Linked DNA regions of Sporosarcina pasteurii. The protein of the gene in region 1 binds, or shares a complex with, the protein of each later gene. Links are inferred from orthologs where the notes say so. Each region holds a gene or a part of one and is shown in the gene's direction. Other genes may lie near its edges.

What was found.
Region 2: the proteins of rpsG (region 1) and tig are in contact, whole or in part, in a crystal structure (PDB 3GTY), measured with the Thermotoga maritima proteins. The link is inferred for Sporosarcina pasteurii from one-to-one orthologs. Residues at the interface, in WP_004081843.1 of Thermotoga maritima: Lys34, Lys52, Lys55, Glu59, Arg62, Gln63, Glu66, Asn67, Lys69, Val71, Arg95, Ala109, Lys110, Lys111, Gly112, Arg113, Pro114, Glu117, Glu121, Ile124, Ala125, Tyr127, Asn128, Asn129, Thr130, Gly131, Lys135, Asp139, Arg142, Met143; in WP_004081061.1 of Thermotoga maritima: Glu122, Val124, Val129, Leu130, Tyr133, Glu188, Gly259, Ile262, Tyr263, Glu266, Ser270, Glu273, Gln274, Glu277, Arg308, Gln311, Ile312, Ser315, Tyr316, Glu325, Arg329, Arg336, Leu363, Phe366, Trp367, Arg373, Leu377, Arg381, Leu384, Glu387.

What each region holds. Positions count from the first base shown.
Region 1 is NZ_CP160452.1:3,120,827-3,123,954, reverse strand. Bases 1-2,797 are described here. They hold rpsG (30S ribosomal protein S7), read left to right. Parts: upstream 1-1,062; coding sequence 1,063-1,533; downstream 1,534-2,797. Other genes in these bases: fusA (elongation factor G), read left to right, coding at 1,582-2,797; rpsL (30S ribosomal protein S12), read left to right, coding at 537-956; AB1H92_RS15240 (ribosomal L7Ae/L30e/S12e/Gadd45 family protein), read left to right, coding at 187-435; rpoC (DNA-directed RNA polymerase subunit beta'), read left to right, coding at 1-55. Outside these bases: more of fusA, read left to right, coding at 2,798-3,128.
Region 2 is NZ_CP160452.1:1,294,239-1,297,447, forward strand. The notes cover bases 195-3,072. They hold tig (trigger factor), read left to right. Parts: upstream 195-929; coding sequence 930-2,216; downstream 2,217-3,072. Other genes in these bases: AB1H92_RS05880 (tetratricopeptide repeat protein), read left to right, coding at 195-829; clpX (ATP-dependent protease ATP-binding subunit ClpX), read left to right, coding at 2,367-3,072. Also shown: more of AB1H92_RS05880, read left to right, coding at 1-194; more of clpX, read left to right, coding at 3,073-3,209. UniProt on the Bacillus subtilis protein: Involved in protein export. Acts as a chaperone by maintaining the newly synthesized protein in an open conformation. Functions as a peptidyl-prolyl cis-trans isomerase.

The sequences.
Region 1 (3,128 bases):
CGAAATCGAAAAGAATGATTTAGAAAACGCTGGAGAAACTGCAACTGCGGAATAACTGAAATAATTTACGGGGGGGCCTGTAGAATAAGGCCCTCCGATTTTTTCTTTCGTGTTGACAGGTAGAAAAAAAGATGTTAATATACAAAAGGTTGATAGTTACATGTCTGTACTTTGGAGGATATGAAAATGTCTTATGAAAAAGTGAAGCAGGCAAAAGAGACAATCATCGGTATAAAGCAAACAGTAAAAGCAATTCAAGCAGGCAAGGTAACAGAAGTTATCATTGCTCAGGATATAGAAGAACGGTTTACTCGACAGTTGTTAGAAGTAACCAATGAATATTCAATTCCTGTGACTTATGTTGCTTCAAGAAAACAGCTTGGAGAAGCATCTGGCATTGCGGTCGGTACATCCGTTGTTGCGCTTACTGAATAAACGTTTTTGTGCATTCTCGCACGAAAACTTGTTTTTACCCCTAAAATGAACCACCTGGATGTGTGGTCTTGCAAAACGTAAATGAGAGGAGGACAAAATCAATGCCTACAATTAACCAATTGGTTCGTAAAGGTCGTAGATCAAAAGTTTCTGGTTCTAAATCACCTGCACTTGGAAAAAGCTATAACAGCTTTAAAAAGACGATGACGGATGTTAATTCTCCACAAAAACGTGGCGTTTGTACACGTGTTGGAACGATGACACCGAAGAAGCCGAACTCAGCCCTACGTAAATATGCACGTGTGCGTCTAACAAACCAACTTGAAGTGAACGCTTATATCCCAGGTGAGGGACATAACCTTCAAGAGCACAGTGTTGTACTTATTCGTGGTGGACGTGTTAAAGACTTACCGGGTGTTCGTTATCATGTTGTACGTGGTGCGCTTGATACAGCTGGAGTTACTGGCCGTATGCAAAGTCGTTCTATGTACGGTGCGAAAAAACCAAAAGAAAAGAAATAATGTGAAATACAATCTAAGTGAAGTTGCATAAAAACCCAGCTGGTATTAAATGTGCAAATGACTTGATCCTTAAAATATAAGAAATGTGTGAAAGGAGGACAAAAACATGCCTCGTAAAGGTCCTGTAGCTAAACGTGATGTACTACCAGATCCGATTTATAACTCGAAACTTGTTTCACGTCTTATAAACTCAATGATGGTAGATGGTAAGAAAGGTACTTCTCAAAAAATTCTATACGGTGCGTTTGAACTTGTAAAAGAACGTTCTGGAAAAGATCCATTAGAAGTATTTGAAGCAGCACTTGAAAATGTAATGCCGGTTCTTGAAGTGCGCGCACGCCGTGTTGGTGGAGCGAACTACCAAGTTCCAGTAGAAGTACGTCCTGAGCGTCGTACAACACTAGGCTTACGTTTCTTCGTAAACTATTCTCGTCAACGCGGTGAGAAAACAATGGAAGAGCGTCTAGCTAACGAAATTTTAGATGCTTCAAACAACACTGGTGCTTCCGTTAGAAGACGTGAAGAACTACACAAAATGGCAGAAGCGAACAAAGCTTTCGCTCACTACCGTTGGTAAGTTGAAGTTATATATAACTCTTAACCGAGATGGAAGGAGATTGACAACATGGCTAGAGAGTTCTCCTTAGAGAATACTCGTAACATTGGAATCATGGCTCACATCGATGCCGGTAAAACGACAACGACTGAGCGTATCCTTTATTACACAGGTCGTATTCATAAGCTTGGTGAAACACATGAAGGTGCATCTCAAATGGACTGGATGGAGCAAGAGCAGGAGCGTGGAATTACAATCACTTCTGCAGCGACAACAGCTCAGTGGAAAGGTCACCGTGTTAACATCATTGACACGCCAGGTCACGTGGACTTCACAGTTGAAGTTGAACGTTCCCTACGTGTACTCGATGGTGCGGTAACAGTTCTTGATGCTCAATCAGGTGTTGAGCCACAAACTGAAACAGTATGGCGTCAAGCGACAAACTATTCTGTTCCACGTTTAGTATTTGTTAACAAAATGGACAAGACAGGTGCGGACTTCCACTATGCAGTGGGAACAGTACGCGAACGTCTAGGTGCAAACGCACATCCAATCCAATTACCAATTGGTGCGGAAGATCAGTTCCATGCAATCATTGACCTAATTGAAATGAAAGCTACTTTCTATGGTGATGACTTCGGGAAAGATGTTGAAGTAAGAGACATTCCTGAAGAACATCTTGCTGAAGCTGAAGAGTACCGTGAGAGTCTAATTGAAGCAATTGTTGAATTCGATGAAGACCTTATGGAAAAATACTTAGGTGGCGAAGAGCTAACTGTAGAAGAAATCAAAGCAGCAATCCGTAAAGCAACACTAGATGTTGAATTTTACCCTGTTGTTTGTGGAACAGCTTTCAAAAACAAAGGTGTTCAACTAGTTCTAGATGCAGTAATCGACTACTTACCAGCTCCAACTGATATCCAAGCGATTGCTGGATTTAATCCTGAAAACAACGAAGAGGAAACTCGTCCTGCTGATGACAATGGTCCATTCTCGGCACTTGCGTTTAAAGTTATGACGGATCCTTATGTTGGTAAACTAACATTCTTCCGTGTGTACTCTGGTACACTAAAGTCAGGATCTTACGTACGTAACACGACGAAAGATAAGCGTGAGCGTGTAGGACGTATCCTACAAATGCATGCTGACTCTCGTGAAGAAATCGCAGAAGTTCACTCCGGTGACATTGCTGCTGCGGTTGGTTTAAGAGACACAGGTACTGGTGACACATTATGTGATGAAAAAGCACCTGTTATCTTAGAGTCAATGGAATTCCCTGAGCCGGTTATTTCCGTTGCAATCGAACCAAAAACAAAAGCTGACCAAAGTAAAATGGGTGAAGCTCTTGCGAAACTTCAAGAGGAAGACCCGACGTTCAGAGCACATACAGATGAAGAAACTGGCGAAGTAATTATTGCTGGTATGGGTGAATTACACTTAGACGTTCTAGTTGACCGTCTACGTCGTGAATTTGGCGTTGAAGCTAACGTTGGAGCACCACAAGTATCTTACCGTGAAACATTCCGTCAAGCAGCGGAAGTTGAAGGTAAGTTCGTTCGTCAATCTGGTGGTCGTGGACAATACGGTCATGTATGGGTTGAATTCTCTCCAAACGA
Region 2 (3,209 bases), 1.8 Mb from region 1 along the record:
ACCAGAATCGGATGAATTTTTACTTCCTTATGCAATTGCACTTTATGAAATAAAAGCGTTTCAGCGTGCTAAGGAAATAACGGCAATGTTATTAAATCGTGGACCCGAAGATTACATAGGTACGATGGAGTTGTACTTGACGATACTCATTCATTTAGAAGAGTATGAAGATGTTGAAATGAAAATTGATATCTTATTGGAAGAAGGTTTTGTGCCTCAAGGAATGCTAAGTAAATTTAAATACTTACGCGATCTAAACAAACGGCTGGCGTTACGATATGGTAATGAAGAACCAATAGGGGCAGATGCACCATTCACGTTAGAAGAGTTTCTGGCGATGGATGGATTAGGTCAACAACAATTGCTTGCTTCTTTAGACGGAACGGATCTTCATGCAATCATAGAAGTGTTAGAGGATATTGTGGAAAGTAGCGAACTTTCTCCGATTGTCGTAACATTTGCGTTGACGCTATTGCACCAAGCACAATACTCAAGACAAGTCACGGTTCGTAAATTCGGTTTCGAGAAAGAAGTCATACCAGCCACAATGGCGTTACCAGGTCAGGATAAACGAACGCAAGCAGTTCTGGCTGAGTTGGAAAAGCTTTTAATCCAAGACCCATCACGATTGGAGTTAGCTTATGGCCTCGTCGAGAAATTTATGATTATTGCCTATCCGTTCGATTGGGGAAGTTATTCTAAAGAGGAAATTGCAAATGCCTATATTGAATACATAGATAGTTTATTTTCAGGTGAAGAACTTCCCAATACACCCCTTCTTGCATTCATCAAACAATTGGACAACGATTCAGATTTTAAACCAGTATAAAATATATTGAAAGATCATGACGTTATGCTATACTGAAACAGTTGTCAAAATTGCATATACGTGTAAAATAGATTTACAAAAGATTCGGAGGTTTTTTAACATGTCAATTAAATGGGAAAAACAAGAAGGTAACCAAGGCGTTTTAACAGTTGAGGTTCCAGCAGAAGAAGTTACAAAAGGTCTTAATCAAGCATTTAAAAAAGTTGTGAAAGATGTACAAGCTCCAGGTTTCCGTAAAGGAAAAATGCCACGTAAAATGTTTGAAAAAATGTACGGTGTAGAAGCTTTATACAATGATGCATTAGACTTCATCTTACCAGATGCTTATTCGAATGCAGTTGAAGAAGCAGGAATTGAGCCAGTAGATCGTCCTGAAATCGACATCGAGCAAATGGAAAAAGGCAAAGAACTTATTTTCAAAGCGACAGTTACAGTAAAACCTGAAGTGAAACTAGGAGAATACAAAGGTTTAGAAGTGACACGTCAAGAAACTGAAGTAACAGATGAAGAAATTGAAGAGCAATTAAAAGATCGCCAAACAGCATTTGCTGAACTAGTTGTAAAAGAAGACGGCGAAGTTCAAAACGGTGATACAGTTAAACTAGACTTCAAAGGTTTCTCTAACGGTGAAGCATTTGAAGGTGGAGAAGCACAAGACTTCGATTTAGAAATTGGTTCAGGTTCTTTCATTCCAGGCTTTGAAGACCAAATGATTGGTATGAAAGTCGGCGAAGAAAAAGAAATCGAAGTATCTTTCCCAGAAGAATACCATGCAGCAGAACTTGCAGGTAAACCAGCTGTATTCGAAGTGAAAGTTAATGAAATTAAAGCAAAAGAAACGCCAGAGTTAGATGACGAACTTGCAAAAGAAATCGACGAAGAAGTTGAAACGCTAGACGAGTTACGTAAGAAAATGAAAGAACAAACAGCTGAAGAAAAGAAAAATGCTTCTGAAACAGCGCTTCGCGATGATCTTGTTGAAGCAGCAGCACGCAATTCAGAAATCGATATTCCAGAAGTCATGATCGAATCAGAAGTTGAGCGCATGATGGGTGAATTCGAACAACGTCTACAACAGCAAGGTATGAACCTTGATCTTTATTTCCAATTCTCAGGTCAAGATAAAGAGGCGCTGAGTAACCAAATGAAAGACGATGCATTAAACCGTGTACGTGTTTCATTAACACTTGAAGCAATTGGTAAAGAAGAAAACATCGAAGTTGCAGAAGAAGACATTAACGAAGAATTACAGAAAATGTCTGATCAATTCGGTATGGACGTAGAGCAAATTAAAGCAGCATTAGGTGGTACTTCAGTACTTGAAAACGACCTTCGTTTCAATAAAACAGTTGAATTCCTTGTGGAAAACGCAAAAATTACTGAATAAGAAAAAGATATATGGACAAGGTACGGTAGACCGTACCTTGTTTTACATAAAATAAGTATTTTCAAGTCAATTGGTAATTAATTGAGTCCAAATTAGTTGATTATACGGATTGAGTCTTGTAATATTGTCACTTGAAAAGGGGTGAGCATAATGTTCAAATTTAACGATGAAAAAGATAATTTAAACTGTTCCTTTTGTGGAAAATCCCAAGAACAAGTTCGGAAGCTTGTAACAGGCCAAGGGGTCTATATTTGCGACGAATGCGTTGAACTTTGTGCCGAAATCGTCAAAGAGGAGATCGAGCTTGAAGAAGGTTTCGAGTTAAAAGATGTCCCAAAACCGAGAGAAATACAAAGTATTCTTGATGACTATTTAATTGGGCAGGACCGAGCAAAGAAATCGCTCGCGGTAGCTGTATATAATCATTACAAGCGTGTCAATTCTGGTAGTAAAATTGATGATGTAGAACTTGCGAAATCTAACATCGTTCTGATTGGACCTACTGGAAGTGGTAAGACATTACTCGCTCAAACGTTAGCCCGTATTCTTGATGTGCCATTCGCTATTGCAGATGCGACGTCATTAACAGAGGCCGGCTACGTCGGAGAGGATGTCGAAAATATATTACTAAAATTAATTCAAGCAGCAGATTATGATGTTGAAAAAGCTGAAAAAGGCATTATCTACATCGATGAAATCGATAAAGTTGCACGCAAATCTGAAAACGCATCGATTACACGAGACGTATCAGGTGAAGGTGTTCAACAAGCGCTACTGAAAATTTTAGAAGGGACGGTTGCAAGTGTTCCGCCACAGGGTGGACGTAAGCATCCGCATCAAGAGTTTATCCAATTAGATACAACGAATATCCTCTTTATCGTTGGTGGCGCTTTTGATGGCATTAACGATATTATTAAAAGAAGAATTGGTCAAAAGCTCATTGGATTTGGTACAGAGACAGAGCCAGTTGAAGAAGATTCGCTTCTTTCAAAA